2 regions of the Spirosoma luteolum genome follow, and region 2 is predicted to be linked to the other one. Evidence: riboswitches for the same ligand, from Rfam matches in the RefSeq annotation. Region 2 holds a riboswitch; the other holds the start of a gene.

Region 1 (15,461 bases), on a different contig from region 2:
CGAGCAGGGGGTCGATTATTTCACCATCCACGCGGGGGTGTTGCTGCGCTACATTCCGCTGACGGCCCGGCGCGTAACCGGCATCGTGTCGCGTGGGGGCAGCATCATGGCCAAGTGGTGCCTGGCCCATCACCGGGAAAACTTCCTCTATACGCATTTCGAGGAAATCTGCGCCATCATGAAGGCCTACGATGTGTCGTTTTCGCTGGGCGACGGGCTGCGCCCCGGCTCTATTGCCGACGCCAACGACGCGGCTCAGTTTGCCGAACTCGAAACGCTGGGCGAACTAACCAAGATCGCCTGGCAGCACGATGTGCAGGTCATGGTCGAAGGGCCCGGCCATGTGCCGATGCACCTCATCAAAGCCAACATGGAAAAGCAGCTGGCGCATTGCGACGAAGCGCCGTTCTATACGCTGGGGCCGCTCACCACCGACATCGCGCCGGGCTACGACCACATCACCTCGGCCATCGGGGCCGCCATGATCGGCTGGTACGGCACGGCCATGCTCTGTTACGTGACGCCCAAAGAACACCTGGGATTACCCAACCGGCAGGACGTAAAAGACGGGGTGATTACCTACAAAATTGCCGCCCACGCGGCCGATCTGGCCAAAGGGCACCCGGGCGCGCAGTACCGCGACAACGCGCTGAGCAAGGCCCGCTTCGAGTTTCGCTGGGAGGATCAGTTCAACCTCGCCCTCGACCCCGATACGGCCCGGTCGTACCACGACGAAACGCTGCCGGCCGAAGGGGCTAAAACGGCGCACTTCTGCTCGATGTGCGGTCCGAATTTCTGCTCCATGAAAATCACCCAGGACGTGCGCGACTACGCCGACCAGCAGGGGCTGGCCGAGGCCGATGCCCTGCAGGAAGCCATGGCCGCCAAAGCCCGCGCCTTTGTTGAACAGGGAAGCGCTCTGTACCACTAACCGCCCATCCCATGATCAGTTCGCTGCACTACATTACGGCCCACCCGGCCGAGGCCGAACGCGCCTGCCGCGCCGGTGTCGACTGGGTACAGTTGCGGGTGAAAAACGTTCGTCCCGCCGACTGGAAAGCCATGGCCCTCGACACGCAGGCCATCTGCCGGCAGTTTGGCGCCCGTTTCATCCTGAACGACAACGTGGCGCTGGCCGGCGACATCGGCGCCGATGGGGTGCACGTCGGCAACGACGACCTGCCCGTGGCCGACGCCCGGCGGCTGCTGGGCCCCGGCGTTATCATCGGCGGCACGGCCAATACCCCCGAGCACATTACCCGGCACTGGGCCGGTGGAGCCAGCTACATCGGGCTGGGGCCCTACCGGTTCACCACCACCAAGACCGGTCTCAGCCCGGTGCTCGGGCTGGCGGGTTACACCCGCATCCTGGCCTACTGCCGGTCGGTCGGTATGCCGCTGCCGGTGGTAGCCATCGGGGGCATTCAGCTCGCCGACGTGCCCGACCTGCTGGCAACAGGCGTAGCGGGCATTGCCGTTTCGCAGGCCATCACCCGCGATCCCGACGCCCAGGTGCCAGCCCTGCTGGCTGCCCTGTCGGGCATTCAACCCATCACCGCTTATCCGACAACCTTATGACTGCACAACCCTTTTACCTGGCCGACCGGCAGTTTACGTCGCGGCTGTTTACCGGCACCGGCAAGTTTAGTTCGATGGCCCTGATGGCCGATGCGCTGCGGGCGTCGGGCTCGGAGCTGGTTACGGTGGCCCTCAAGCGGGTCGACGTGGCCAACCCAGCCGACGATACGCTGGCGCACCTCAACGCGCCCCACCAGCACCTGCTGCCCAACACTTCGGGTGTCAGGACGGCCCACGAAGCCGTTTTTGCCGCCGAACTGGCCCGCGAAGCCCTCGAAACGAACTGGATCAAACTGGAAATTCACCCCGACCCGCGCTACCTGCTGCCCGACCCCATCGAAACGCTCAGGGCCGCCGAAGAACTGGTGAAGCGGGGCTTTGTGGTGCTGCCGTACTGCCACGCCGATCCGGTGCTCTGCAAGCGGCTCGAAGCGGTGGGCGTGGCGGCCGTGATGCCGCTGGGTGCCCCCATCGGCTCTAACCGGGGGCTGCGCACCCGCGATTTTCTGGCGCTGATTATCGAACAAAGCAGCGTACCCGTGGTGGTCGATGCGGGTATCGGCGCACCCTCACACGCGGCCGAAGCCATGGAGCTGGGCGCCGACGCTGTACTGGTCAACACGGCTATTGCGGTCAGCGATAACCCGGTGCAGATGGCCACCGCGTTCCGACTGGCGGTAGAAGCCGGCCGGCTGGCCTACGAAGCCCGGCTGGGGGCCGTACTCGACCGGGCCGACGCCAGCAGCCCCCTCACTGCCTTTCTGGATCTGTAGTCACCGTCTGTTTCCCTTCTTATGTTTACCGACATCCTCGCGCACCACGCCTGGGCGGCTACCCGGGCGGCCTGGGCCACCAAAACAAGCGCCGATGTGGAGCGTGCCCTCGCCCGTACCGACCGGTCGCTTGCCGACTTTCAGGCGCTAATCTCGCCGGCGGCCGCGCCGTATCTGGAGGAGATGGCGCGCCAGAGCCAGCGCCTGACCCAGCAGCGGTTTGGCAAAACCATGCAGCTCTACGCCCCCCTGTATCTCTCGAACGAGTGCCAGAACATCTGCACCTACTGCGCCTTCAGCGTCGACAACAAAATTCGCCGGCGCACCCTCACCGACGACGAGATGGGCCGCGAGGCCGATGCGTTGCGGGGCATGGGTTACGAGCACGTGCTGCTGGTGACGGGCGAGGCCCAGCAGACGGTGGGCGTGCCGTACCTGCAAAACGCCCTGCGGCAGCTGCGGGGCCGGTTTGCCCAGGTGTCGATGGAAGTGCAGCCGCTGGACCAGATCGATTACGAACAGCTGATGGCCGACGGCCTCCATACGGTGCTGGTGTACCAGGAAACCTACGACCCCGATCGCTACCGCCTGCACCACCCCAAAGGACGCAAAGCCAACTTCGGCTACCGCGTGGAAACGCCCGACCGGCTGGGGCGCGCCGGTATCCACCGCATGGGCCTGGGGGCGCTGCTGGGGCTGGCCGACTGGCGCACCGACAGTGTGTTTACCGCCCTGCACCTGCGCTACCTCGAGCGGACGTACTGGAAAACCCGCTACAGCCTTTCGTTTCCCCGCCTGCGCCCCATCGACCGGCTCGGGGCCGAGGGCGTCAGCAGCCACGCGTTTGGCGCCTGCATGACCGACCGCGAACTGGTACAGCTGATCTGCGCCTACCGGCTGTTTAGCCCCGACCTCGAACTATCGCTGTCGACGCGCGAAAGCCCGCGGTTTCGCGATCATGTGCTGTCGCTGGGCATCACCAGCCTCAGCGCCGGCTCCCGAACCAACCCCGGCGGCTACGTGGTCGACCCGCAGTCGCTGGAACAGTTTGACATCTCGGACGAGCGGTCGCCCGCCGAGATGGCCGCCGTTATTCGCCGGGCGGGCTACGAGCCGGTCTGGAAAGACTGGGATGCTTCGCTGATGCCGCTATGCCACTAACCGACGCCGACCGACGCCGGTATAGCCGGCACCTGCTGCTGCCCGAACTGGGCGACGCCGGACAGGAAGCGCTCAAAAACGCCCGGGTACTGGTGGTGGGGGCGGGGGGGCTGGGCTGCCCCGTATTGCAGTACCTGACGGCTGCGGGCATCGGTACACTCGGCGTAATCGATGGCGACACCGTGGCCGAGAGCAACCTGCAGCGCCAGATTCTGTTTGGCCCCGCCGACGTGGGGTACCTGAAAGCCACCGTAGCCGTGGCCCGGCTGTCGGCGCAAAACCCGCTTATCACACTGCGGGCCCACACCCACTGGCTTACCGCCGACACGGTACTCGATACGCTGGCCGACTACGATCTGGTGGTCGACGGGTCGGATAATTTTGCCACGCGCTACCTCGTCAGCGACGCCTGCGTGGTACTGGGAAAACCGCTCGTGTCGGGGGCGATTCACCGCTTCGAAGGCCAGGTAACGGTGCTGAACCTGGGCGACGGCCCTACCTACCGCTGTCTCTATCCCGACCCGGGCGATTTGCCCGGCTGCGCCGAAGCGGGGGTGCTGGGCGTACTGCCCGGTGTAGTGGGCTGTCTGATGGCCAGTGAGGTCATTAAACTCTGTACGGGCATCGGCACCGTGCTGAGCGGGCAGCTGCTGGTCGTCGACGCGCTGACCCTGCAGTTCCGGCAGTTTGGGTTCGAGGCCGACCCGGCTAATAAGAACCGCAGCCAGCTGCCCGACGCGCTGCCCGGTTGTGAGCCCACTCTCCCCGAGCTGACCTACGCCACCCTGCAGTACCGCCTGAAAACGGAACCCGATCTGTTGCTGGTGGATGTGCGCGAACCCGCCGAACGGATTGTGGCGTCGCTGGGGGGGCAGTCCATTCCCCTGGCTAGGCTGCTGGCCGATCCCGGTCTGGTGCCCGCCGACCGGCCCGTAGTGGTGTACTGCCAGTCGGGACAGCGTAGCCGGAAAGCCGTGGCTTTTCTGTTGGCGCACGGCTACGAGCGGGTTGCCAGTCTGCGCGGGGGCATGCAGGGGCGCTGAATGATAGCTATTCGGCCGGCGGCCCCTCAACAGATGGCGCGCAGGTCCCGAACCGCAGCGACCGGGTCGGGGGCCTGCCAGAGCGTGCCCAGCACGGCCGCCCCGTCGAAGCCGGCCGCCCGCACCTGATCGATGTTGCTGGCCTGCACCCCGCCGAGTCCGATCAGCCGGGGCAGCGGTACCGACGCCTGACGGAGCAACTGAACGTGGGTGGCCAGCGCCGGCAGCGGTACCGTGGGGCTATAGCCGGGCTTGCTGAGGCTGGGAAACAGGGGACTGAAAAACGCGAGGCTGACGCGCCCCGCCAGTCCGGGCCAGTCGGCGAGGCTATGCACGCTGGTCGAATACGCCCGTTGGTCCGCTGGTGCCTGCCGGCGGGCCTGCTCGGTCCAGTGACGCCGGAAGAAACCGGCGGGCCGATCGAAGGGGAGCAGCAGCTGCGACTGCCACGGCTGCAGGGTGGTGGTGAGCAGCTGGTTGCGCAGGGCAGGGGTGTCGGGCTGACGCACGTAGAGGTAATCGAGACCCGCGTCGAAGAGGGCGGGCAGCAGCGCCCACTGCCGGTCGGCGAGGGTCGGAAGGGTGATACCGACGAGCAAAAAAGCCATAGGTCAGGCAGGGGATAAGACGCCGTAAAGATACCGGTCGGCGCACTAGCGGCTAAACAAAAACTACCCATTCGGCATTTACACGCTTATTTCGATACCTTTGCGCTGTTCTTTGTAACACCCGTCAATCGGATGGTCGGTTTCGGTGGTTGCCCCGCTTCACCAGGCACCACAGGAATTAAAAAAGGAATCGTGTGTAAATCACGAGCAGACGTGCTACTGTAAGTATCCGTTTCTGAACAGAAACAAGTCGTTGCCCAGCAGGCCCATTGTCCGGTACCGGATGAGAAGGGCGGTACCGATGATACGAGCCAGGAGACTTGCCGACCTTCTCAATGGCTGTGCCCTCACGATCCGGGGCCCGGTTCACGCATTGATTTACTACCGTAGGGAGAGTGCCAACACCGCGCGCGTCAGGCGTGCCGGCCGTGGCGTGGCTGTGCGTTGTACAGGCCGCGTCGGGCTGGCCGGCTGCGGGTGTGGGGGAGGTCTGTGCCAACGGGGTAGGTCCACCGGTTTTTTTGGCGGGTGGGTGTTTCAGGGGCGTTTGTCTAACACCTTTTAACACACAGTACGTATGCTGACGCATAACCTCGGCTACCCGCGCATCGGGAGCCACCGCGAACTCAAACGGGCCTGCGAACAGTTCTGGGCCGGCCGCATCACCGCCGACGAGCTGCTGGCCACCGGCCAGGCCATTCGCCGGGCCAACTGGCTCACCCAGCAGGCGGCCGGTATCGACCTGCTGCCGGTCAATGATTTTTCGTTCTACGACCAGGTGCTCGACACGGCCCTGCTCGTGGGGGCCGTGCCCGACCGCTACCAGCCCCTCCTGGCCGAGCGGCCCGATCTGACGCTGTATTTCGCCATGGCGCGGGGCATCCAGCGCGCTGGAGTCGACATACCGGCTATGGAGATGACCAAGTGGTTCGATACCAACTACCACTACCTGGTGCCCGAATTCAGCCGCAACCAGTCGTTCCGGCGCTACGGCGACAAACTTGTCCGGGAGTTCGACGAGGCCCGGGATCTGGGCCTGACGACCAAGCCCGTGCTGCTCGGCCCCGTGTCGTTTCTGCTGCTCGGTAAAGAAAAGGAGCCGGGCTTCCGGCGCATCGACCTGCTCGACAACCTGCTGCCCGTCTACGTCAGTCTGCTGCAGGAGCTGGCCCGGCACGGGGCGGAGTGGGTGCAGCTCGACGAGCCCTGCCTGACGCTCGACCTCACGCCCGATGAACAGCAGGCGTACGGGCGGGCCTACCAGACCATCCGGCAGGCCGTGCCGGGGCTGAAGCTGATGGTGGCCACGTATTTTGAATGCCTGGGGGCCAACCTCCAGACCGGTGCCCAACTGCCCGTCGACTGTCTGCACCTCGATCTGGTGCGGTGCCCGTCGCAGCTGGGCGATCTGCTGGCCGATACCCGGCTGGCCGCAACGGTCAAGTGCCTGTCGCTGGGCGTGGTCGATGGCCGCAACATCTGGAAAAATGACTTTGTTCGGTCGCTCAACCTCATTCGGCAGGCCATCGACGGGTTCGGTGCCGACCGGCTGATGCTGGCGCCTTCCTGTTCGCTGCTGCACAGCCCCTGTGATCTGGACCTTGAACAGAACGAGGCTGTACTGACACCCGCCATGAAGCGCTGGATGGCGTTTGCCCGCCAGAAACTCGATGAGGTGGTGACGCTGGGCAAACTGGCTACGGCCACAACCAGCGACAGCGTGGGCGCGTTGCTGGCCGACAATCAGGCCGCCATCGACAGCCGGCGCACCTCGCCCCTGATTCACAAGCCCCGGGTGGCGGCCCGCGTGCAGGCCATCGAGCCCGCCGATTTTAATCGGCAGAGTGCCTTTGTCAGTCGGCAGGTGCTGCAGACGGCCAGTCTGCGGTTACCGCTGTTTCCAACCACCACCATCGGCTCGTTTCCGCAGACCGACGCCGTCCGGCAGCTGCGGGCGCGCTTTAAAAAGGGTGAACTGACGGTTGCCGATTACAACCAGGCGCTGGAAGCCGAAACCGAAGCCGCGATTCGCTGGCAGGAGGCCGTTGGGCTCGATGTGCTGGTACACGGCGAGTTCGAGCGCAACGACATGGTCGAATACTTTGGCGAGCAGCTGGCGGGCTACGTGTTTACGCAGAACGGCTGGGTGCAGAGCTACGGCAGCCGCTGCGTGAAGCCGCCCATTATCTACGGCGATGTGGAGCGCCCCCGGCCCATGACCGTGCGCTGGACGGCCTTTGCCCAATCGCGCACCGACCGGTTCATGAAAGGCATGCTGACCGGCCCGATCACGATGCTGCAATGGTCGTTTGTGCGCGACGATCAGCCCCGCCGGACCACGGCGTTTCAGCTGGCCCTGGCCATCCGCGATGAAGTGGTGGACCTCGAACGGGCGGGTATCCGGATCATCCAGATCGACGAGCCGGCCATTCGCGAAGGGCTGCCGCTGCGCCGGGCCGACTGGCCGGCCTACCTGCAGTGGGCCGTCGACGCCTTCCGGCTGAGCGCGGCCGGGGTGGCCGATCAGACCCAGATCCATACCCACATGTGCTACTCGGAGTTCAACGACATCATCGACTCGATTGCCCGGCTGGATGCCGACGTAATTACCATTGAAACGTCGCGGTCGCAGATGGAACTGCTCGATGCCTTCGCCCATTTTCAGTACCCCAACGAAATCGGCCCCGGCGTGTACGACATCCATTCGCCCCGCGTGCCGACGGTTGCCGAGATGGTGACGCTGCTCGAAAAGGCGCTGGTGCATATCCCCGCCCGCAACCTGTGGGTCAACCCCGACTGCGGGCTGAAAACCCGGGCGTGGCCCGAAACGCGGCAGGCGCTCGAGCACATGGTCGAAGCGGCCCGGCAGCTGCAACGGTCGCACGCCCTGGTGTAGCCGGGGCCAATCGGTCCGGTTCGACGCTGACCCGGGTATAGGCGGCTGGCAGCCAGCGAAGCACCCGCACGGGGCTTCGTCGGCTGCCAGCCTTTTTTTAGGGCCATGCCGACTGGTAGGAACGGGTTGTTTTCGGCTTCTTGGGCAACGACACGACCCACCGATGCAACGACGTACCTTCCTGAAAACAAGCTCGGCCGCCGGCCTGCTCACCCTCATTACGCCCACCGGTCTGATACAGGCCAGCCCCGCCGACCCCGGAGCCGATTCGCTGATCGACGGGTTTCGGCAGCCGCCCCGCACGGCCCGCGCCCAGACGTGGTGGCACTGGATGAACGGCAACGTAACGGCCGACGGCATCACGCGCGACCTCGAAGCCATGAAGGCCATTGGCCTGGGCGGTTTCCAGAACTTCGACGCGGGCACCGGCATTCCCAAAGGGCCGGTGGTGTACCTGAGTCCCGAGTGGCTGGCCCTCAAGCAGCACGCTATCCGCGAAGCGCAGCGGCTCGGACTGGAGTTTACCATGCACAACTGCCCCGGCTGGTCGTCGAGCGGTGGGCCCTGGATCACGCCCGAATGGGCCATGCAGCAACTCACCTGGAGCGAAACCGCCGTGTCGGGCGGGGCGCTGACCGTGGCGCTGCCGCAACCGCTGACCCGCCTGGGCTACTACCGGGCGGTGCGCGTGCTGGCGTTTCCGGCCCTGCCCGGCGAGGCTCCGCTGACAGCGCTGCTGGCCGAAGCCCGAACGGGCGATGGCGCGGTGGCGTATGCCCGCCTGACGGGCGAACAGCCCGGTGGTGTGGTCGTGCGCAATGCTGACAGCGGAGCCCTCACACTGACCTTTCGGGAGCCCTACGCCCTGCGGTCGCTTTCGCTGGTGAGTGAGCCCGTGGCCGACCCCTCTGGCACCCCGGCTGCGGGCGCTATGGCGTTTGGTGGTCCCGGCATCACCCTCGAACTGGCCATATCCGACGACGGGCAAACCTACCGCAGCCTGGCCCGGATGCCCATCGGTGCGGCCACCGGACCCGAGCGCACGGTGTTCGACGGGCTAACCGCTACGACGCGCTACCTGCGCATCAGCAGCACGTCGCCCCGAACGGTTACGCAGCTACGGCCATCGGGTACGTCCCGGCTAGTCGACTGGCGCAAAAAAACGAACACGGTTTTCAACGGCACACCCCCTCCGCCCGACCGGGGTGGCGAACCGGCTATCGATCCCGCCACGCTGGTCGACCTGACGGATCAGGTTGATGCGGCCGGTGTGCTGCGCTGGACGGCTCCGGCCGGCAACTGGACCATCCTGCGCCTGGGTTACACGCCCGTGGGCGAACTGAACCGCTCGGCCCCCGATACCGGTATTGGCCTGGAGTGCGATAAATACAGCGCCGACGCCATCCGGTTTCATTTCACGAACATGATGGCGCAGCTGCTGCCCACGCTTGGCCCCTTGGCCAAAGATGGCCGGGTAGGGTTGCTGATCGATAGCTACGAGGTGGGCATGCAGAACTGGACCGCCCGCTTTCCCGAGGAGTTCAGCCGCCGGGCCGGCTACGACCTGCTGCCGTACCTGCCCGCGCTGACGGGGCGCCGGGTGGGCAGCCCCGACACCACCGAACGCTTCCTGTGGGACCTGCGCCGTACCCAGGCCGACCTGATGGCCGATGCCTACTACGGCACGTTTACAACGCTCTGCCACCAGCACGGCCTGACGGCCTACGCCGAACCCTACGACCGGGGACCCATGGAGGAAATGCAGATCGGAGCGCGCGTAGACGTAAACATGGGCGAGTTCTGGAATGGCCTGTCGACGCTGTTTCAGAACAACCGGTCGATGCGCCGGACCACCAAGCTGGCCGCGTCGATTGCGCATACCAACGGGCAGCGCGTGGTCGGGGCCGAGGCTTTTACGGGCGAGCCCGAATCGGCCCGCTGGCAGGAGTACCCGTTTGCCATGAAAGCCCTCGGTGATAGCTACTTCACGCAGGGTCTCAACCGAATTATTTTTCACCGTTACGCCCACCAGCCGCACCCCACTGCCCGCCCCGGCATGACCATGGGGCCGTGGGGCATCCACTTCGACCGCACCACAACCTGGTGGTCGGTGGGGCGGGGCTGGCTCGATTACATAGCCCGCTGCCAGTACCTGCTGCAGCAGGGGCTGTTCGTGGCCGACCTGGCTTACTTCGTCGGCGAAGACGCCGGCACCTACACCCGGGTAAGCCCCGACGAGCTGACCCCCGCACCGCTGGCGGGCTACGACTACGATCTCATCAACGCCGAAACGCTGCTGACCCGCGCCCGCGTGGTCGATGGCCGGCTGACGCTGCCCGACGGTATGCAGTACCGGGTGCTGGTGTTGCCGCCCGCCGGCCGTATGACCCTGGCCCTGGTGCGCCGGCTCACGGCCTTTGTGGCGCAGGGGCTGGCGGTTGTGGGCGCCCCCCCGACCCAGACGCCGGGGCTCCGGCCCGATGCGGGGGGCGATGGGGTATTTACGAAGGCTGTAGCAGCCCTGTGGGATACATCCCTACCCCGGCACATCCGGCCCGCTGCTTCGCTGGCTACTGTGCTGGCGCAGGCGGGTGTCGGGCCCGACGTGCAGCTCAGTTCGCGCTCCGGCGACGCGCCGATTACCTGGATTCACCGGCGGGTCGATCAGACCGACGTTTATTTGCTGGCCAATCAGCGCCGAACCACCGAAGAACTGGTCTGCACCTTCCGTACCACCAACGGACAGGCCGAACGCTGGGATGCCGTTACGGGTGAGCGGGTGCCGGTGGGCGTCTGCGAACGCGTAGGCAGTACCCACCTGCGGCTGCCGGTACAGCTGGGACCTTCGGGCTCGGCTTTTATCGTGATCTGGCCGGGGCAGCCTGCGCGCGCACTCGTTTCGGTCGGGCGGGGCAGCCAGACGCTGCTGCAAACGCGTCCGTTTGCGCCCACGCCCCGGCAACTGCACCCCACCGTGTCGGGCTCGTTTACGATCAGCCTGTGGGCTAAGCCCGAACTGAATTGCATGCTCGGCACCCGCAACTATATGGGCCAGATTGCCGATCCCTGGACCGATTACTACGCCATTTACCCGCCCGACGGCCAGGCGCTCTACGGCATTGGCCACGCGACCGCCGGGCTCACCATCGGGCGCAACGGCGTGGCGGTCTGGCAACACGGGGGTGGGGCGCCCGTGCTGGTGCTGGCGGCAGCCCGCCCCCTGTCGGGCTGGACCCACGTAACGCTTGTGTACCGCGCGGGTATCCCGTCGGTCTACGTCGACGGCCAGCTCGCGCAGACCGGTACCGTATCGGGCGCTACGGTACACCCGGGTACGTGCCCCGCTTACCTCCAGGAAGGAGCTTCGTATTACAACGGTGACCTGACGCCACCGCGCCTGCACCCCACCGCCCTGAGCGAGGCTGCCATCCGGCAGCTGGCGGCCGAACCGCGCCCGGCCGAACCGGCGCTCCCGGTGGTGGCACTGGCCGGACAGGATCGGCCGGCGCTGCTGTTTCGGGCCAACGGCCGCTATACGCTGCGCGACACAGGCGGGCAAACAACCTCCCTGACCATAGCCGGGCTCGCCCCCGACCGGACACTGACGGGCCCCTGGACAGTTTCGTTTCCGCCCGACCTCGGTGCACCGGCCCAGATCAGCCTGCCCGCGCTGCTACCCCTCAACCAACACCCCGAGCCGGGGGTGCGGTATTTTTCGGGCACGGCAACCTACACGCTGTCGGTTGAGCTGACCGATGCCCAACGGCCCGCGGGCAAGCAGCTGTGGCTCGATCTGGGTCGGGTGGAGGTGATTGCCGAGGTAGCGGTCAACGGCCAGTCGCTGGGTATTCTGTGGACACGGCCCTACCGGGTCGACATCACAGGGGTGGTCAGGAGCGGGACAAACCAACTGGAAATCCAGGTGACGAACCTCTGGCCCAACCGGCTAATCGGCGACGAGCAGCTGCCGCCCGAAGCGCGCTATACGCCGGGGGGCGGGGCGGGCGGGTTTGCCAGTCTGAGCAATGGCGCCATCGAGGCACTGCCCGACTGGTACCGGGCGGGGCAACCCAAACCGGCGGGGGGGCGCGTAACCTTTACGACCTGGCAGCACTACACGGCCGAGTCGCCCCTGCTCGATTCGGGGCTGATCGGGCCGGTGCAGCTGCAACTGGCCGAGGTGCGTCCGATCTGACCGTCTGGTTGATTCACGGAGCCAGTTGTGGCGAAAGAAGGCGGGCGGTTGTAATTTGCCGCCATCCACCTCCATACGTTCCAATGCGTCCAGCTTTTACCCGACTGCTGTCTGTTTTATGGCTGACAAGCCTGTTAGCGACCCGTACCTGGGGTCAGTCGACCGAACCCATCCATTATACCATTACCACGCCGGCCCAGACCGGCCTGACGCTGGACGGGAGCCTGACGCTGCCCCAGCACCCCGCCGGCCCCCCAACGGTACTCCTGATTGTGGGGGGCGTGGGGCCAACCGACCGCAACGGCAACAGTGCTTATGGCCTGGCGTCGAATGCCTATCAGCTACTGGCCGACAGTCTGGTGGGGCAGGGGCTGGCCGTGGCCCGTTACGACAAACGATATGCCGGCACCAACCGCACGGCGGCCCTGGCCCGGCTCCCCAAGGCGGGCCCCACGCTCGACGAAACGGTCAGCGATGCCGTCGGCTTCATCCGGCTGCTGCAGGCCGACAGGCGCTTCAAACGGGTGCTGGTGCTGGGTCATGACGAAGGATCGCTGGTCGGAATGCTGGCCGCGCGGCAGGCCGAAGCACACGGGCTGATCTCGCTGGCCGGGGCCGGGCGCAACCTCGCCGACCTGCTGAAAGAACAGCTGGCCCCGCCGGGCGCCCCGGCCGATATCCGCGCCGAAATCGATGGGCTGCTCGATTCGCTGCGGGCCGGGCAGGTGGTGCACCCCCGCAGTGTTCAGTTTAAAGCCCAGTTTGCGCCGGTTTATCAGCCCATCTACCGGTCCTGGATGCGGTATGATCCGGCCGAGGAAATCAGGGCGTTTGGCGGGCCGGTGCTCATCATTCAGGGCGGCCGCGATACCCAGCTGAGCCCGGCCGATGCCCAGCGGCTGCGGGCCGCCCGCCCGGCCGACCGGTTCGTGCTGGTCGATCAGATGACCCACCAGCTCAAGGCCGACGCCGGCACCAGCCTGACCGGCAACCGGCAAACCTACAACAAGCCCGGCCTGGCGCTGGCGCCGGGCGTAGCGTCGCTGATTGCCACGTTTGCCCGGCAGTAGCTCGCCTGCTCAGTTTGCCGAGTAATGGCGGAGGTAGGTGATGAGCCGCTCGAAATGAAGCAGCTCGTAGGGGTTGTTGCTTTGCCGGCTCATCAGGTGCCGGTAGCTGTCGGCCAGCCCGTCGAAGTGGGGGTTGTGCAGCAGCCGGGCCACAATCATGCCTTTGTAACAGCGGTGCGTCTGGTTATATACGTAACGGCAGGGCACGCTGGGGTCATCGTTCAGCAACTCGTTGAGGTGGGCCAGGCTACAGGCCGTTTGGAGGAAGCGAAAGCCTTGTTCGCTGAAAAACGACTCGATCTCGTCGCACACCTGACTCATCTCGCGGGGCGAGTGAATCTTATAGCGGAAATAATGCACCCCGCTGAACTTGCCGATCGACAGAATAACCGTATTGGCTTCGTTGCGGTAATCGGTGAGGTTGTTCAGAAACTGCTGGGCAATCTGCTCGACCTGTTCGTTGCGGCAGCCAAAGTTGACTTCGAGCAGGGTTTCGTCGCCGTAAAAGGCGGGCGACAAGATGACGTTCTGAAACCCCGTATCGGTTTTCCGGCGATACTGTTTGCGGTCGGCCACGAGGGCAAAGTCGTGGGCGGCAAAAAAAGGGGTCAGGTGTTGGTAGAGTTCGGTTTCGAAGGATGAGAGCGTCATGGGGCAGGCAGGGTAGGAGAAAAAAATACGGAAACTGGCTACGCGTCTAACATCTTAAGTACGAATAAGTTTAGGAAAAGTTGTGCAATTCGAATACAGGATTTTAGCGATCGGGACGAACTAAACAGGGCGTAGCGGGGTTAGCCTATACACGCCCCACTCGGGTGTCGTTTCTGGGGACGACCGGAATTGACAGCTTGCAGAGGTCGCGGGTAAGCATGCCGGGAGTTGACGGAATTTCCCGACCCGAACAAATCGTCAAAACAATAACTGGCGAGTATAACTACGCCATGGCTGCCTAATCCGGAGGATTAAGCAATAGCCATTGTCTCCCCGGCCTACGTGCTGCTGGCTGGATCAGGAGGCATCGACTCGCAGCGCTGGCCCGGATAATGGTGTTGACAACGGGTAAGACAAAAGCACCTACGGATGAAGCTTGGTCTGGTCTGCACCGGGCGGATTCCCGACAATCCTAAGTAGACCTAAGCATGTAGAAAGCACGTCGGTTTCCTTGACTGGACGAGAGTTCGAATCTCTCCGTCTCCACAAAAAGGCAAAAAACCCCGAAATTGATTCAGTTTCGGGGTTTTTTATAGGTAATAAGATAGGGTGTAAAAATATCTAGGTAGTTGATCTTCGACAAATGAGTTTCTCTGAGAGGTACGAATACACAAAGAAGTTAGTTCAAATCGACTCAATCAACGATTCAACCAGAATTCAATTGTGGAATCAAATACACAGTTGGATTCTCACGTTTGGTGATGAGTATAGGGCAAGCTATGATTCGAATAATGATGAGTTCGATAAACCTAAAAATTTCTTCATTAGAATTTGGGCAGGCTTTTTTAACTTGAAGATAAATTATTTTCCCAGTGACTACGAATATGAAGATAGAGTTATTAGAATCTGCGATGAATTCTTAGATAAGTGTACGTGGTACAGATACTACGATTTTATAGAGTTTCTGATAAAAGAATTTAAAACCTTTTCTAACAGTGACGTTTATACAGAAACAAAAGACAACTTCCACCGTGGAATAAATAAAGTCCTAAAAAAAGAACTTTGCACATATAGACTTGTTGAAGACTTATTTGTGCCAATTGCAAACGAGAATGAGATATTTACGATAGCAGATAGTCTGGATAAGACAGCAAACATAAATACTGTACACACTCATCTTAAACAGGCTCTTCAACTTTTTTCTGATAGGGAAAATCCTGATTATAGAAATTCAGCTAAAGAATCTATATCAGCTCTAGAATCTTTATTAAAACTAGTCGTTAAATCTCCCAAAGCAACTCTAACAGATTCAATAAAAAAAATCAAAAACTCCGAGTTGATTAATATTCATCCTAGCATAATTAATACAATTAATAGTCTCTATGCATGGGCTGGAGACGAGAGCGGAATTAGACATTCTCTAAAATCAAATGATACAGTTGACATTGAAGACTCACAATTTACGCTGATAGCTTGTTGTGGATTA
Region 2 (15,461 bases):
CCGGTCCCGCACAACAGTCCGTTTCAGCAGATCAGTGATCTTCGCCTTGAGTCGCCGGTAGCCTACCGGATGGAGTCGGGCGCGTATGGCAACCAGTGGCTGCATCTGCATCTGGCGCAGCCACTGCCCGACAGTACGGTGGTGACGATGCGGTTTACGGCCCGCCGGCTCGAGCATCGGCAAACGCAGCTGGTGTCCCGTTCGCAGGCGGCTCCCTTACTGGCGGAGCCCGACATGGCCCGCTGGCTGATGCCCGACCGCCTGGTGCCAATCGATGGGCCGGTGAAACGCTGGGCGCAGGCCGTTGTCGACTCGGCCCAGGCCAAAACGGATCTGGCCAGGGCCCGCGCTATTTATAACCATGTTATCCGAACGGTGCGCTACGACAAAAGTGGAACGGGCTGGGGGCGGGGCGACATCTACTATGCCTGTGATGCCCGCCGGGGTAACTGCACCGATTTTCACGCCGTCTTTATCGGCTACTGCCGGGCCGTGGGTATTCCGGCCCGGTTTGCCATCGGGATATCGCTGCCGCCCGACCGCCCGTCGGGGCAAATCAGCGGCTACCACTGCTGGGCCGAGTGTTACCTGACGGGGATAGGGTGGGTACCGGTCGATGCGTCGGAAGCCGCCAAAAATCCGGCGCGCCGGGATTACTTCTTTGGGGCGCACGACGAACATCGCATCGAGTTTACGATCGGGCGCGACCTGCGCCTGTATCCGCAGCAGCCCGAACCGCTCAACTTTTTTGTGTATCCCTACGCCGAACGAAATGGGCAGCCGTATCCCGGGGTAAGCAGCCGATTCAGCTACCAGAACCAGCCTCGTTAAATGGCTGCCTGAGTGGGCAAAACGCAACGGGCCGCCCTGATTATCAGGGCGGCCCGTTGCGTTGCGGGTCAGTGGCCGTAGAGGTTGCGGGTCAGAAAGTCGTTTTTGAATTTGCCCGCCGGATCGTAACGCCGGGCCAGTGCCCGAAAATCGTCGAATTTAGGATAACGCTGCTGTAGTACGGCCGGCGCCAGGGTGAAGAGCTTGCCCCAGTGGGGCCGGGCGCCGAAGGGAGCCAGTTCCTGTTCGATGCGGGGCAGCAACTGCCGCACGGCCGGCCAGTCGGGTTTCCAGGTAAAGTGGAGCGCCGTGCTGGCCTGTTGGTAGCAGGGGCTCATCCAGAGCGTGTCGGCGTCGATGGTGCGTACTTCGGAAATCAGCAGGTGGGGGGTGATCTGGTCGCGCATCCGTTCGAGGGCCAGCATGGCCTCGACCGAGTGCTGGCGGGGTACAAAAAATTCGGACTGCAATTCTTTGCCGCTGCTGGGCGTGAAGCCCATCCGGAAGTGCGGAAGCCGCTCGTACCACGGACCGGGAACACCGAGCTGCGCAGTACAGTGCTCGGCCGAAATGGCCGCAATGGGGTGCAGTTCACGCGTGGCCGCCGTGGCGCCGAAGAGTGTATCGCCCGGCATGGCGTCGGTGCCAACACGGCTTTTTACCCACACTTCGCTCACTCGGTTCTGCTGCCAGTCGGTAAACAGACTGACACTGTAGCCGGTGCCCATGATCGCTTCGAAATGGTCTTTCAGTTGTGCCATAGGCAGGTTTTCGTAGACCCGTTGCGCCACCATGAACGTAGGTTCGACCGCCAGCGTCAGGCGCGTAACTACGCCCAGCGCGCCCAGATGCACTACCGCGGCATCGAACGCAGCGCGATCCTGCGCCCGCGACAGGGTGTGGGTGTCGCCGTTGGCATCCAGAAACGTCATGGCCTGCACGGCTGTGGCCAGATTCCCATTTTTCACACCCGACCCGTGGGTAGCTGTGGCACAGGCCCCCGCTACGGAAATGTGAGGCAGCGAGGCCAGGTTATGCAGCGCATAGCCCCGGCTGTGCAGCCACGGGGCCAGCTGGCCGTATTTGATGCCGCCATCGACGGTAACCGTATTGGCTGCGGTATCCAGCCGGATGGCCTCGGTGTCGGGGGGGAGGTTCAGTAGCTGGTCGCTGCTGTCGGCAATGGTGTTGAAGCAGTGTCGGGTGCCGAGTACTTTCAGCTTCGGGTGCTTACGAATCAGCGCAGCCGCTTCGGCAGTCGAGCCGGCGAGGGCGAGCCGATCGGTGCTGTACCGGATATTGCCGGCCCAGTTCAGCAGCGGTTCGCCGGGCAACCAGCCCTCGAAGGGCGACAGGAAAGGACTTGCCAGCATAACCGACGACAGTTTGAGAAATTCACGTTTTTCCATGACAAGGTACGAATAGGTTTGGGTACGAATCTACTTTTGGCAGAACGAGCTTGTCTGGCAGCCGCCATGACTTTCTCGATGCGCGGTGGGGCAATACCGTCGGGTTACGTATATTGGTCGACAAATCAACGGACTATGAAGCAGAAAGCAGGGTGGCAAATAGGTTTACTGATGTGGTTGCTGACCGCGCTGGGAGCACAGGCGCAGACCGACAGCGAGCTGATTCGGGCTGTCATAAGCGACGAAACGGATGCCTTCTATGCCCGCGACAAAGCCCGCTGGTCCAGCGCCTGGGTGCATAAATCCTACGTCAGCCTGACGGCCAGTCTGCACGGGGGCAACTTTCTGCTGCTCGACGGCTGGGAGAAAATCGAGAAGCAGTTTGCGGGTTATTTTTCCCGTCAGCGCAAGGGCGAGCCCGTGCAGATTCAGCACGACAACTTCAGCCTGCACCAGAACGGCAACATGGCCTTTGTGACCTACGATCAGACACTCTCGGATAACCGGGGCCGCACCGCATCGCGCGAATCGCGGGTGCTCGAACGAATAAATGGGCAGTGGAAACTGGTGAGCGTAGTGGCCATTAGCCGGCTGCGTGAATTTACGCTGGCCCAGTCGGCTGGCCGGCACTAGGTAGACTGGCCGAAACGAGACGCGGGAACGTGCATGCCGTAGGGCAGGCGCGTTCCCGCGTGCTGTATGGGAGTAGGGTACTGGTTAGGCGCTGTGCTGTTTCACCAGCCCTTCCAGCGTATGCAGCGGCTGAACGCCCGACTGCCGCCAGACGATCTTGCCGTTTTTGAACAGAATCATCGTCGGAATGCTCCGGATCTGGTACTGATTGGCCGCTTTCTGTGCCTTGTCGACGTTGATCTTGACCACCCGAACCTTGTCGCCGGCCCGGTCGGTGAGTTGCTTCAGAATGGGCGCCTGCTGCTTGCAGGGACCACACCAGTCGGCGTAGAAATCGACCAGCACAGGTTTGTCGCCATTGATAATGTCGTGGAATGTTTCGGCTCGCTGACTCATGGGCGTAACGTGTTTACGGGGCCGATAAAACTCGGTCGTACCTCCTAAACAACGCGAACTGGCTGGCGGTTCGAAACACCCGCTATCAGCTTTGGGGAGCCAGGGGCGACGTGCTGTTGACCACTGGCCAGACTCCCGGCCGCGGTACGCTGACGCCTTTGGTATTGCCCCGAACGCCCTGATCGCTGCCAAAATAATAGAGCGGCCAGCCTTTATAGGTGAGCTGCGATTGCCCAAACACGGTGATGGTGCCAAAATCGGCCCGGTTGAGCGATGAGGGCAGGTCGACTAGTGTTGTCGTGAAAATGGGCCAGGTCGGGTTGTTGCTCAGATCGGCTTTGGTGTAGTTGTTTTTGCCGCGTTTATCGTTGGCAAAGGCGTAGAGCGTGCGGCCCAGACTATCGGTCAGGTAAACCGACTGACCAGTGCCCTCTTTGGTGTCGAACGTGTAATTCTTACCATCGAGCCCCGTCAGTTGCCGCGCGCCCAGCAGCAGGCTGTAGTTGGGTTTGGCCACCAGCCAGGTGCCGCCCACGTTGTCGCCCGTCACGTCGCCGGCTTTGGCGTCGTTTTTAAAATAATAGAGCGGCCAGCCTTTGTAGGCTGTTTGCTTGCTGCCGTCGGTGCGGGTAATGGTGGTAAAGTCGGCGGCTTTCAGGCTGGCGCCCAGCGTTGGCGTCGCCTGATAAAACGCGGGCCAGGTGTCGAGACAGCTGCCGGTGCAGGTGGGTGTACCGTCGACATCGCCGGCGAATACATAGAGCGTTTTACCCCCGCTGCCCGTCAGCACAGGGCCGAGGGAAGTGGTCGTAAGCGACAGGTCGGGGCCGGGTGGTGTCGAATCTGAGGTACAGGACAGCAGAGCCGGGGCCAATAAGGCCGCCAACAGGATCGGACGTAAAATAGCGCGTATAGCAGGCATGGTCAACTGGGTGTTTTAGGATGGGAAAACAGAACAGTTGAACCGGTTCAGGGGTAGTACGGACCCGTTGGTCAATCGGTTGCGTCGACTGGTAAAAAAAGCGCGGTGGTGCCGGCGTTGCTTTTGGCCCGTCAAAGTAGTTGTTTCGTGCCGGCGCCACCGGGTAGTGGGGCCTTACCGTTTGTTTCGTTTGTTGTATGCGCTGTATCGCCCTGTTTCTCGCCTGCTTCGCCGTTCTGACCGCGCAGGCCCAGTCGTCGACCTATGCCGACACCATTGCCCGGCACCGGGAGACCTACCGGGCCGAATTTCTGAAGTCGCCGGGCGGGCCGCTGCATACCGCCGACGACCTGTCGTATCTGCGCTTCTACGCGCCCGACGCCCGCTACCGGGTGGTGGGCACCGTCACCCGCATCGACCGGGCCGAACCCTTCGACATGCCCACCTACAGCGGTACCACCAAGCCGCATGTGGCCTATGCCGTGGTCGATTTTGTACTGAACGGGAAGCCGCAGCAGCTCACCCTCTACCGCAGTCTGAACCTGATGAAGGTACCCGAATACCGCGATTATCTGTTTCTACCCTTTAAAGACGCTACCTCGGGCGAGACGACTTACGGCGGGGGGCGCTACATGGACCTGCGCCTGGGCGACATTCGGCAGGGTACCGTCGTGCTTGATTTCAACAAGGCCTATAACCCTTATTGTGCCTTTGCCGACGGCTATGCCTGCCCCATTCCGCCCAAAGCCAACCACCTGTCTGTCGCCATCGAAGCCGGCGAGAAAGTCTACGCAAAGGCGCATTGAGGGGAGATGGTGGAGTTGTAGGGTTGGAAAGTTATAGAGTTGGCGAGTTATGGGGTTGGCGTGTTACAGGAGGAATAGCCTGTGAAGTGACGGTGAAATACCCGATAAACGACAGTATTCTCCAAATGCTAAAGCCTTGATCGAGGAAGGCCAGACCGCCTGATCCCTGACAAGGATAGACACCAAAACGTCCAGTCATTCAACGGACTAATACTACAACCCGCCAACGTTAAAACGCTCTGACGCAGTAACGTTAAAACGCTACAACTCCATAACCAGCCAACTTCCCTAGTACCCCCACGCCAGCAGACCACCATCGACGGAGAGGGTCTGGCCGGTGATGTAGCTGGCTGCGGGCATGGCCAGAAACGATACGGCCGAAGCCACCTCGTGGGGTTCGCCGACCCGGTTCATGGGCGTGCGTTTCAGAATACCTTCCAGCTTGACCGGATTGGTCAGTACGGCCGCGGCCAGCGGGGTGTTGATGTACCAGGGAGCCACAGCGTTGACCCGAATACCGTCGGCGGCCCACTCCACGGCCAGGTTACGCGTAAGCTGCAGCATGGCGGCTTTGCTCATGCCATAGAGCGAGCCACTGCTCGTGTGGGTCAGCGCCGATACCGAGGAAATCATGACGATGCGACCCTGCCCCGACGCTTTAAGTAGCGGGTAGGCCGCCTGGCTCAGTTCGTAGGCCGAGCGCAGGTTAGTCGTCAGCACCTGATCGTATTCGGCGGGGCTGTACTCGACGGTGGGCTTGCGGATGTTCATGCCCGTGTTGTTGACCAGAATATCGAGGCCGCCCCACTGCGTCTGAACGGCGTCAATCAGGCGGGTGGCCGCATCGGGCTGGCCCATGTCGAGGGCCAGTCCGGCAACGGTATGGCCCTGCTGCCGGTAGGTGGTGAGCTGCTGCTGGAGCCGGTCGTTGTCGCGGGCAACGAGAAATACCGATGCCCCGAGATCGAGAAATTGCCGGACAATGGCTTCGCCAATGCCCCTGGTGCCGCCCGTAACAAGGGCCCGCTGGCCGCTCAGCGACCAGAGCGACGGAGGAGTGGAGGAGGAGAGTTGCATATAAACGGTCAACACGATTTTGCCGTTTCCTGTGCTGCAATGGCCGAAAAAACTATTTCCGTTGCCAATATCCGACAGCAGCCGTATTTTCAGCGAATCCCAACCAACGTATCGGTATGACCAACCAACTGGGGCTGCTGGCCGGACTCTGCCTGATGGCAGGCGTCGGGCTGGCCCAGAACAAGCCCAAACCCGAAGATGTCCAGACGTTCACGCTGAAGAACGGCATGAAGTTTATGGTGCTCGAAGACCACTCCATTCCCAACGCCAACTTCTACACGTTCTGGAAAGTAGGTTCGCGCAACGAAGTGCACGGCATTACGGGCCTGTCGCACTTCTTCGAACACATGATGTTCAACGGGGCCAAAAAGTACGGTCCCAAGCAGTTCGACCGGGTGATGGAAGCCAATGGCGGCTCCAACAACGCCTACACCACCGAAAACACCACGGTCTATACCGACTGGTTTCAGAGTGGTGCCCTCGAAACCATTTTTGATCTCGAAGCCGACCGCATCCGCGATCTGGCCATCGATCCCAACATGGTGCAGAGTGAGCGGGGGGTAGTGCTGTCGGAGCGCAGCACGGGCCTCGAGAACAGTAACTACCGCGTGCTGAACGAACTGGTACAGTCGGTAGCCTTTGTCGAGCACCCCTACATGTTTCCCGTCATCGGCTTCGAGTCCGACATCAAGCGCTGGACCCAGGCCGATCTGGAGCGGTACTTCAAAACCTATTATTCGCCCAACAATGCCGTGGCGGTGGTGGTGGGCGACGTAACGCCCGATCAGGTGAAAAAACTGGCTACGCAGTACCTGGAGTCGATTCCGGCCCAGCCGCTGCCCGACAGCCTGCGCACGGTGGAGCCCCCGCAGAACGGCGAGCGCCGGGCCACCACCTATAAAGACATTGCCACGCCCAACGTGCTGCTGGCCTACCACGTGCCGGCCACGCGCCACCCCGACTACTACGCCCTCGATCTGCTGAGTGGTATTCTGAGCACGGGCAACTCGTCGCGGCTGGTCAAGTCGCTGGTGCTCGACTCCACAATAGCCGCCCGCGTGTCGACCAACATGGATATCTCGTTCGACCCCAGCTTGTTTTCGGTGTATGCCGTAGCCGCCAGCAACGTGTCGGCCGAGCAGCTGGAGCGGTCTGTGCTCGCCCAGATCGACCGGGTGGTCAGCAGTGGAATCACCGATGAGGAGCTGCAGAAACTCAAAAACCAGAAACTGATGGAGTTTTACCACACCATGGAAACCATCAACGGGAAAGCCAACTCGCTGGGCACCTACGAACTGTATTTCGGCGATTACAAAAAGCTCTACGAAGCGCCGTCGCTCTACGAGAAAGTGACGAAGGCCGACGTACAGCGCGTGGCCAGAACCTACCTCACCGCCCGCAACCGCACGGTGGGCTATCTGCTGCCCGAAACCAAAAAATCGGCCGGTGCCAACTAACCCAGGATCATGAAAAAACTGCTTATACTCATTACGGCCCTGTTGCTCGTCAATGCGGCTACGGCGCAGACCTTCAAGGTGCCGCCCTACCAGAAAGTAAAACTTAAAAATGGCCTGACCATTTACCTCATGGAGCAGCATGAGGTGCCGCTCATCAACGTATCGGCGGTGTTCGATGCGGGCGCGGTGCAGGATGGCAATCGCTACGGCCTGGCCAGCATGACGGCCGATGCCCTGCTGTTTGGCAGTTCGCGCTACACCAAGGCCGAGCTGGAAGCCAAAACCGAGTACGTAGGGGCCAACGTCGAAACCTACGGCGGTAAGGAAGTGGCCAAACTGACGGCCTCGTTTGCGGTGAAAGATCAGGACCTGCTGTTCGGCATCATTCAGGATGTGCTGACCAGGCCCACGTTCGATCCGGTCGAGTTCGATAAGTTCAAGCAGCGCCTGCTGTTGCAGCTGACCCAGCAGAAAGAAAGCCCCCGGTCGGTGATCGGGTCGTATTTCAACCGGCAGCTGTTTGGCGACCATCCGTATGCCAACCCCATCAGCGGTACCCCCTCGTCGGTATCGGCCATCACGGCGGCCGACGCGCGGCAGTTCTACCTGAAAAACTACACGGCCGACCGGGCGGCCATCGCCGTCGTCGGCGATTTCAATACGGCGGCCATGAAAAAACGGCTGACCGATCTGTTCGGCAGCTGGAAAACGGCCCCGGCGACCTCGCCCCGGCTGGGCGAACCCCAGCTGGCTGCATCGGGCAACCGGGTGCTGCTGGTGAATAAAGACGATGCCCGCGAAACGACCTTTATCATCGGCAGCAAGGGAATCACCCAGAACAACCCCGATTTTATTCCGGTCACGGTGGTCAACACCATTCTGGGCGGTCGGTTCACGTCGTGGCTCAACGATGCGCTGCGGGTCAACTCGGGGCTTACCTACGGCGCCAGCAGCCGGTTCGGTACATTTCGCAACAGCGGTACGTTTGCCGTGTCGACCTTCACCAAAAACAGCAGCACCGTGCAGGCCATCGATCTGGCGCTGCACGTGCTCGACAGCCTGCAACGCACTGGTATCGACGAAAAAACGCTCAGCTCGGCCAAAAACTACATCAAGGCCGATTTTCCGCCCCGCTACGAATCGGCGAGTGCGCTGGCCAATCTGCTGACCGATATGTTTAGTATGGGTTTCGATGAATCGTTTATCAACAACTTTCAGAAAAACGTGGATGGGCTGACGGTTGCCAAAACCCGGCAGATCATCGATCAGTATTTTCCAAAGGCCAACCTGCAGTTCGTGCTGATTGGCAAGGCCGACGCCATTCGTGATAAAGTGGCCAAGTACGGTACCGTAACGGAGAAAGAAATCAAGGCCGAGGGGTTCTAAGTAACCAGCGCTTATCGACCGTTTACTCGCTGGTTGCTACCGCTCAGTCAATAATCATTGGACAAATTAAGATGCGGGCATACGTTTGAGGGATGGGCCGACCGCCGTGTCGGACCACTCGGATACCAAACCTACGTAAGGCTTTCCGCACTATTCCACCTGTTAGTTAAAGCAACCCCGCTCGTCGGGGTTGCTTTTTTTGGTTGCTTTCGGCTACCTTTGTAGCGAGTTATCGGTGCCTGATGCTGCTTCGTGGCAGCTTTCAAGGCTTAATAGGGAAGCTGGTTCAAAGCCAGCGCTGTCCCCGCAACTGTACGTTTCAGTACCCCCCGGTTCATGCTTCATGGCCACTGCCCGACTGTCGGGCGGGAAGGCCCGAGCCGGCGAAACAAGCCAGGAGACCTGCCGACGACCATCCGCTGTTGCCGCGTTCGGAGGAAACGTGCTGGCCGCGTGCCTGTTTGACGCACTCTTGCTGATTCGATTTATTTTGATAACCCGTTGGTGGCTTCATAGCACCCTGTTGGCTGGTTTGCTGGCTAGTAGTCGGCCGCTCGTTGGCGCGCAGCTACCCAATCCCTCGGATACGGCGGTGGCGCTCACCCCCGTGACCGTGCGGGCCATCGCGCCCGAGCGGTTTCTGGCCGGCCAGAAGCTGCAGCGCATCGACTCCACCACGCTGCAACAGTTCCGGTTCAGTACGCTGGCCGATGTGCTGGCCTACAACACCCCGCTGGCCTTTAAAAGCTACGGCCCCGGTCAGCTCAGCACGGTATCGTTTCGTGGTACATCGGCGAATCATACGGCGGTACTCTGGAACGGCATCAACATCAACCAGCCCAACCTCGGCCAGTCCGATTTTTCGACCCTTCCCGTGGCGGGGTTCGACCGGCTGTCGGTGCAGTACGGGGCGGGGGGCTGCGTAGTAGGCTCTGATGCCGTGGGCGGTAGTATTCTGCTGGGCAGTACGCCCCGGTGGAATGAGCGACTGGGCGTTACCCTTGGCCAGCAGATAGCCTCGTTTCGGAACGATCAGACGCAGCTGGGCATCCGCTACGCCACGGCGCCGGGGCAGACCTGGCAGCTTGCGGGCCGTACCTACGCTTACCGCAGTAAGCACAACAACGACTACCCCTATACCGAACGGCAGCGCTACTTCGTCGATGAGTCGACCACGGCGCAGCGGGGGCTGGTGCAGGATCTGTACCTGCGGCACCGCAACGGCCGGCAGCTGTCGTTCAACGCCTGGCTGACCGACAACGATCTCATTCTGAGCCCGACCGATACGCTGGCCCGCGAACGGACCCGCACCCAGTCGGCGCGGGTGCTGACGACCTACGAAACCAATGCGCTGACGCTGCGCCTGGGCTGGATTCGCGATATTATTGACTACGCCAAGAGCGATTTCGACCACCCCAGCCATACCGAAACCGATCGGTTTATTGGCCGGGCCGAGCGCGAACTAGCGCTGTGGCCGGGCAACCGTCGGGTGGCTACCACGCTGCGGCTGGGGGGCGAGTGGTCGCACTACCGCACCCGAACCGATGGCTACGGCGGAGCCCTCATTACCGAAAACCGGCAGGATCTGTACGCGCTGCTGCGGCTGCAGACCAGTCGGTGGCTGCTGACGGCCAACCTGCGGCAGGCGTTCGTGACGCGTTTCAGTCCACCCCTGACGCCCTCGCTGGGTGCCGAGTACAAGGTGCTTAACCGGCCGGGGCAGGTGCTGACGGCCAAGGCTTCGGTCGGGCGCAGCTACCGCGTACCGACGCTGAATGAGCGCTACTGGATCGGGCTGGGCAACCCCGACCTGCGGCCCGAACGCGGTCTGAATACCGAAGCCGGGCTGGCCCTGACCCAAACCCTGACCGATGCGCTCACACTGACAGCCGAGGCCACGGCCTACCATAACCGCGTCGACGACTGGGCCTACTGGAACCCGGCTACGAACTATCACGTCGAGAACCTGCAGCAGGTAGTGGCGCGCGGGGGCGAGCTGACCACCGGGCTGGCCTACCGTCAATCGGGCTGGCAGGCCGGTTTGCGCATCGGCTACGCCCTGACCCGCTCGACGCAGGAGCGGGCCTACGATACCTACGCCCGCGACATTCTGGGCAAGCAGCTTCCTTATGTGCCTATCCATACGGGTACGCTCAACGCCCACCTGGCGCGGGGGCGCTCGCGGCTGTCGATGCAGGTACAGACCAGCTCGCGCCGGTACATTACGTTCGACAACAGTCAGTTTTTCAAGGGGGTCGTGCTGGCCAACCTGCTGGCCGAAACGGAACTCCGGGTTGCCGGGGCGTCGGTTCGGGTGCAGGGGCAGCTCAACAACCTGTTCGATGCGCTGCTGATCAGCGTGCGTCGAACAGCCATGCCCGGTCGGAGTGTGGCGCTCAACGTGCTTATCAATTTACCAACCAATACCCAATGAAAAATCAATTTACCGCCGGCGCGCTGCTGAGCGTTGTGGCGCTGAGCCTCTGGAACTGTAAGACCACCGATCCCGAACCATCGCCGTTTGAATCGGGCGTTTATATCGTCAACCAGGGTAATTTCTCGCAGAACAACGGGACGCTGTCGTTTCTGGCGGCCAACAGCAGCGCGGTACAGACCAACATTTTCGTGACGGCCAACCCATCCATTCCGACGGCGGGGCTGCTCAACGATTATACGGAGGTCAACGGCAAGGGGCTGCTCGTGCTCGATAACTCGGCGGCTGGCAAAGACAAGGTCGAGATCGTGGAAGCGGGCACGCTGAAAAGCCGCGCCACGCTCCAGACGCCCGACATCGAAAATCCCCGCCGGGCTATCTACGCAGCGCCCAACAAAGCCTATGTGAGCTGCTGGGATGTGTCGGGCAGTTTTTCGGCCGGTACGTTCTATAAAGATCCGGGCTACGTAGCCGTGATCGACATGAATAGCGGCAAAGTGACCAAGAAAATCGCGGCCGTAAAAGGGGCCGAAGGCATGGTTCTGGTCAACAGGGAAGTGTTTCTGGGTAGCGCTGGCTACAGCGGTGGCAAAGCACTGGCGATTATCAATGTCGAAACGGACGAGGTTGTACAGAAGATGGATATGGGCGCCGAAGCCGAGCCCATCGCCGTCGACGCCAACGGTAAACTGTGGGTACTAGTGGGACAGGAGATGATCTGCGTAAATCCAGCCGGCCGGAGCATTGAAAAACGGGTAAAACTGGTAGCAACGCCGTCGTCGGTTGCCATCAGCCGCGACAAGAAAAACTTTTACTACGCCAGCAGCACCCGCACGTACCGCTTCAATATCACCGACGCGACGGCGCCCACTACGGCGGTGCAGAACCGGGGCTTCAGTGCCATCGGGATCGATCCGGCTACGGGAACCTTCTACGGCAGCCAGGCACCCGCCAACTACGTGCAGGCGGGCTACGTGCTGCGTTACCGCGAAAACGATGCGCTGATCGACTCGGTCAAAGCCGAAATCGCCCCCACACGCTTCTTCTTCCGGTAGGGAGGAGGGTTTGTAGTTGGTGGTTTGTAGTTTTCAGTTTACGGTTTACCGCTTTCAGGTTGCAGCGCGTAGCGGGCAGATCCGTAGCCTCGGTACTGAGTGCTGATAACTGTACACTGAAGACGGAGTACTGCCGGCACACCGAGTACAAAAAATGGATAACTGTACACTGAAAGCGGAGTACTGCCTGAAAACTGAAGACGGTAAACTGTATACTGAAAACCACCAACCACCAACCACCAACCACAAACAGAAATTACCCTTCCTCCAGCTCAAGCCGGCCTTCTTCGAGGTCGAGTTCGAACAGTACAGCCCGCAGCACCTCATCGTCGTGCTGACCGGCGCGCCGGAGTCGGGTGGCTTCATCGCGCTCGAGCTGAATAATTTCGAGCTGAATCCGGCGGGTCTCGCGCAACTCCGATTCGTTGACCGAGGCCCGCTTTTTTCCGCCTTGCCGCACCCGTAACCGGTCGATACGGGCTTCGTATTTATGTTTCAGCATGGCCAGCGCTTCGTCCGATACCTCGTCGCTGAGTGAATAATTGGCTTCCAGGTGCTCGATTGCCCGGGTAGCCAGTTGAATCCGCAGCCGTAGCTCTTCCTGCTCTTCCCGCTGGTCGGGTTTGATGGCCATCAGCCGGATCAGGTAAGGCAGGGCCGTACCCTGAATAACGAGGGTGACGAAAATGACGCAGTAGGCGATGAAAATAATCAGGTCGCGTTTAGGAAATGGAGCGCCCGACCCCAGGGTCAGGGGCAGCGCCAGCGCCGTAGCCAGCGACAATACCCCCCGCATGCCCGTAAAGGCCAGTACCGTAACGAGTTTGAGCGACAGCGTCCGGTTGCTGCTGCGCAGGCTGGGACTGAACAGCCGGGGTACATAATAGACTACAAACACCCAGATAAAGCGGGTGGCAATGACGGCCAGACTCACCAGGCTGCCGTAGACGATAAGCGTTCCAAATGTGTAGTCACGATTGTCGGTCAGCAGCCGCCGGAGCTGCAGCCCCATCAGCACGAATACGGTGCTGTTGAGCATAAACGTCATTACGTTCCAGACGCCGAGGGTTTCCAGATGGCCCCGGCGCGACATGTATTCCGAGGAGCGAAGCGTCAGGTACAGGCCCGACGCCAGCACCGCCAGCACGCCCGATACTTCGACGCGTTCGGCCAGCAGGTAAGCCGCAAAAGGCGTCAGCAACGACAGCGTGGTCTCGACGGCCGAGACGCCTGCCGTCAGGCGGTGGATATAGCGCACCACCCACGCCAGTGCCAGGCCGATAGCTACCCCCCCAATCACACTGATGACAAATTCTTCGCCAGCCTGGAGCAACACAAACTGCCCCGTGGTAACGGCCGCCACCGCATAGCGGTACACGATCAGCCCGGTGCCATCGTTGACCAGGCTTTCGCCCTCCAGAATTACGATGAGCCGGCGGGGCAAACCCATCTGCCGGATGATGGCCGTGCCGGCAATGGGATCGGTGGTCGAAACGGTGGCTCCCACGATAAACGCCAGCGGCCACGAAAAACCCGGAATCAGGCTGTGGGCTACCCAGGCAACCCCCGCCGTCGTGAAAATAACCAGCCCGAACGCCAGCAGAAAGATGGGCCGGAAATTCGCTTTGAAATCGGCCCACGACGTATTCCAGGCGGCCGCGTAGATCAGTGGGGGCAGAAAAACAAGCATGACCACTTCGGGCTGCAGGCCCACAACCCGAATGCCGGGAACCAGACTGATGGCCGTGCCGGCCAGCACCAGTACGATCGGGGAGGCAATCTTTACCCGTTCGGCCACGGCCGCCAGAGCCGTTACAAGTGCCAGCAGGCCAATAAATACAGTTAATGCGTGCATCGGTATGAACGTTCGGTGGGGTTAATAGACTATTTTAATGCGCTTACTGGTGAAAAAGGGCGGGCCATTCGCTTTTGCTGGCGAGCCGACCGGTATATTGGCGGTAAACTGACTATTTCCGATGAAACGCAGAGAAGCATTGCAGCATGTAGCCCTCCTGATGGGCAGTGCACTGGCCGCGCCAACCGTGGCGGGTGCCATGGGGCAGATTCTGAACACGGAGCCCGGCGTGACCCTTACGCCCGCTCAGGAAGCCCTCGTTGCCGAGGTGGCCGATGTGATTATCCCGACCACGAGCACGCCCGGTGCCAAAGCGGCCGGTGCCGAGAAGTTTATCATCCGCGTTATGCGCGACTGTTACCCCAAAGCCGATCAGGATGCGTTTTATGCCGGTCTGGCCAAACTCGATGCCGACAGCAAAACCCGCTTCAGCAAAGGCTTCATGGACCTCGATACGGCCCAGAAGAATGAGATGGTCAAAGAGTTAACCGTCAGCAACAAGCCGTTCTTTCTTCGCCTGAAAGAGTTGACCACTACGGGCTACTTTACCTCCGAAATCGGTGCCACCAAAGCGCTGGCGTATCTGCCTGTTCCCGGCCGGTTTGACGGTTGTATGCCTATCCAGCCCGGCCAGAAAACCTGGGCGATGTAGTGCCCCCGGGCTTGTCAGGCTGCTGCCCGACGGGGTATAAGCCATCTGCCAGCAGGCGCGCCTGCTTAAGCACAAAGGATAGATGTAGCCGCTGACGGGCACACCCCCGCTTTTTCAAATGCTCCGACTTTTCAATCAGAAAACGCATGTATCTCAACATTGACTCTATAAAGGAACAAACCTACGATGCGATTGTTATCGGCTCGGGGGTAACCGGGGGCTGGGCCTCCAAAGAACTGACCGAGAAAGGGCTACGGGTACTGATGCTCGAAAAAGGGCATCAGCTCGAGCACATCTCGGGCTATCCCAACGCCACTAAAGACCCCTGGGAGACCAAGTACAATGGTCGGCTCACGATGGCGCAGAAGGAGTCGCACCCGAAGCTGATGCGCGACTACCCATACAACGAAAACACCGAAACCTACTGGATGAAAGATACCGACTCGCTCTACAAGGAGGAGAAACGGTTCGACTGGTATCGGCCAAACATCGTGGGGGGGAAATCGATCATGTGGGGGCGGCAGTCGTACCGGCTCAGCGATATCGAC

The links. Region 2 has a riboswitch for cobalamin ahead of ACYVAC_RS15705 (TonB-dependent receptor plug domain-containing protein). Riboswitches for the same ligand answer to the same signal wherever they lie in the genome.
Region 1: another riboswitch for cobalamin. It lies ahead of metE (5-methyltetrahydropteroyltriglutamate--homocysteine S-methyltransferase); the one in region 2 lies ahead of ACYVAC_RS15705 (TonB-dependent receptor plug domain-containing protein).

The regions. Positions count from the first base shown of each region.
Region 1 is NZ_BAAGZE010000006.1:298,079-313,539, reverse strand. Features, by position in the region: gene thiC (phosphomethylpyrimidine synthase ThiC) at 1-931, shown strand, start outside; gene thiE (thiamine phosphate synthase) at 943-1,578, shown strand; gene ACYVAC_RS11875 (thiazole synthase) at 1,575-2,351, shown strand; gene thiH (2-iminoacetate synthase ThiH) at 2,373-3,512, shown strand; gene moeB (molybdopterin-synthase adenylyltransferase MoeB) at 3,503-4,555, shown strand; gene ACYVAC_RS11860 (thiamine phosphate synthase) at 4,582-5,163, opposite strand; cobalamin riboswitch at 5,284-5,505, shown strand; gene metE (5-methyltetrahydropteroyltriglutamate--homocysteine S-methyltransferase) at 5,741-8,059, shown strand; gene ACYVAC_RS11850 (glycosyl hydrolase) at 8,223-12,254, shown strand; gene ACYVAC_RS11845 (alpha/beta hydrolase) at 12,338-13,324, shown strand; gene ACYVAC_RS11840 (hypothetical protein) at 13,334-13,975, opposite strand; RNA gene ssrA (transfer-messenger RNA) at 14,151-14,524, shown strand; gene ACYVAC_RS11830 (AbiJ-NTD4 domain-containing protein) at 14,619-15,461, shown strand, end outside.
Region 2 is NZ_BAAGZE010000008.1:424,980-440,440, reverse strand. Features, by position in the region: gene ACYVAC_RS15750 (transglutaminase-like domain-containing protein) at 1-831, shown strand, start outside; gene ACYVAC_RS15745 (D-arabinono-1,4-lactone oxidase) at 900-2,240, opposite strand; gene ACYVAC_RS15740 (nuclear transport factor 2 family protein) at 2,412-2,873, shown strand; gene trxA (thioredoxin) at 2,958-3,269, opposite strand; gene ACYVAC_RS15730 (hypothetical protein) at 3,355-4,191, opposite strand; gene ACYVAC_RS15725 (DUF1684 domain-containing protein) at 4,389-4,997, shown strand; gene ACYVAC_RS15720 (SDR family oxidoreductase) at 5,286-6,074, opposite strand; gene ACYVAC_RS15715 (M16 family metallopeptidase) at 6,191-7,531, shown strand; gene ACYVAC_RS15710 (M16 family metallopeptidase) at 7,541-8,917, shown strand; cobalamin riboswitch at 9,134-9,341, shown strand; gene ACYVAC_RS15705 (TonB-dependent receptor plug domain-containing protein) at 9,450-11,351, shown strand; gene ACYVAC_RS15700 (YncE family protein) at 11,348-12,406, shown strand; gene ACYVAC_RS15695 (Na+/H+ antiporter) at 12,663-14,261, opposite strand; gene ACYVAC_RS15690 (gluconate 2-dehydrogenase subunit 3 family protein) at 14,383-14,913, shown strand; gene ACYVAC_RS15685 (GMC oxidoreductase) at 15,060-15,461, shown strand, end outside.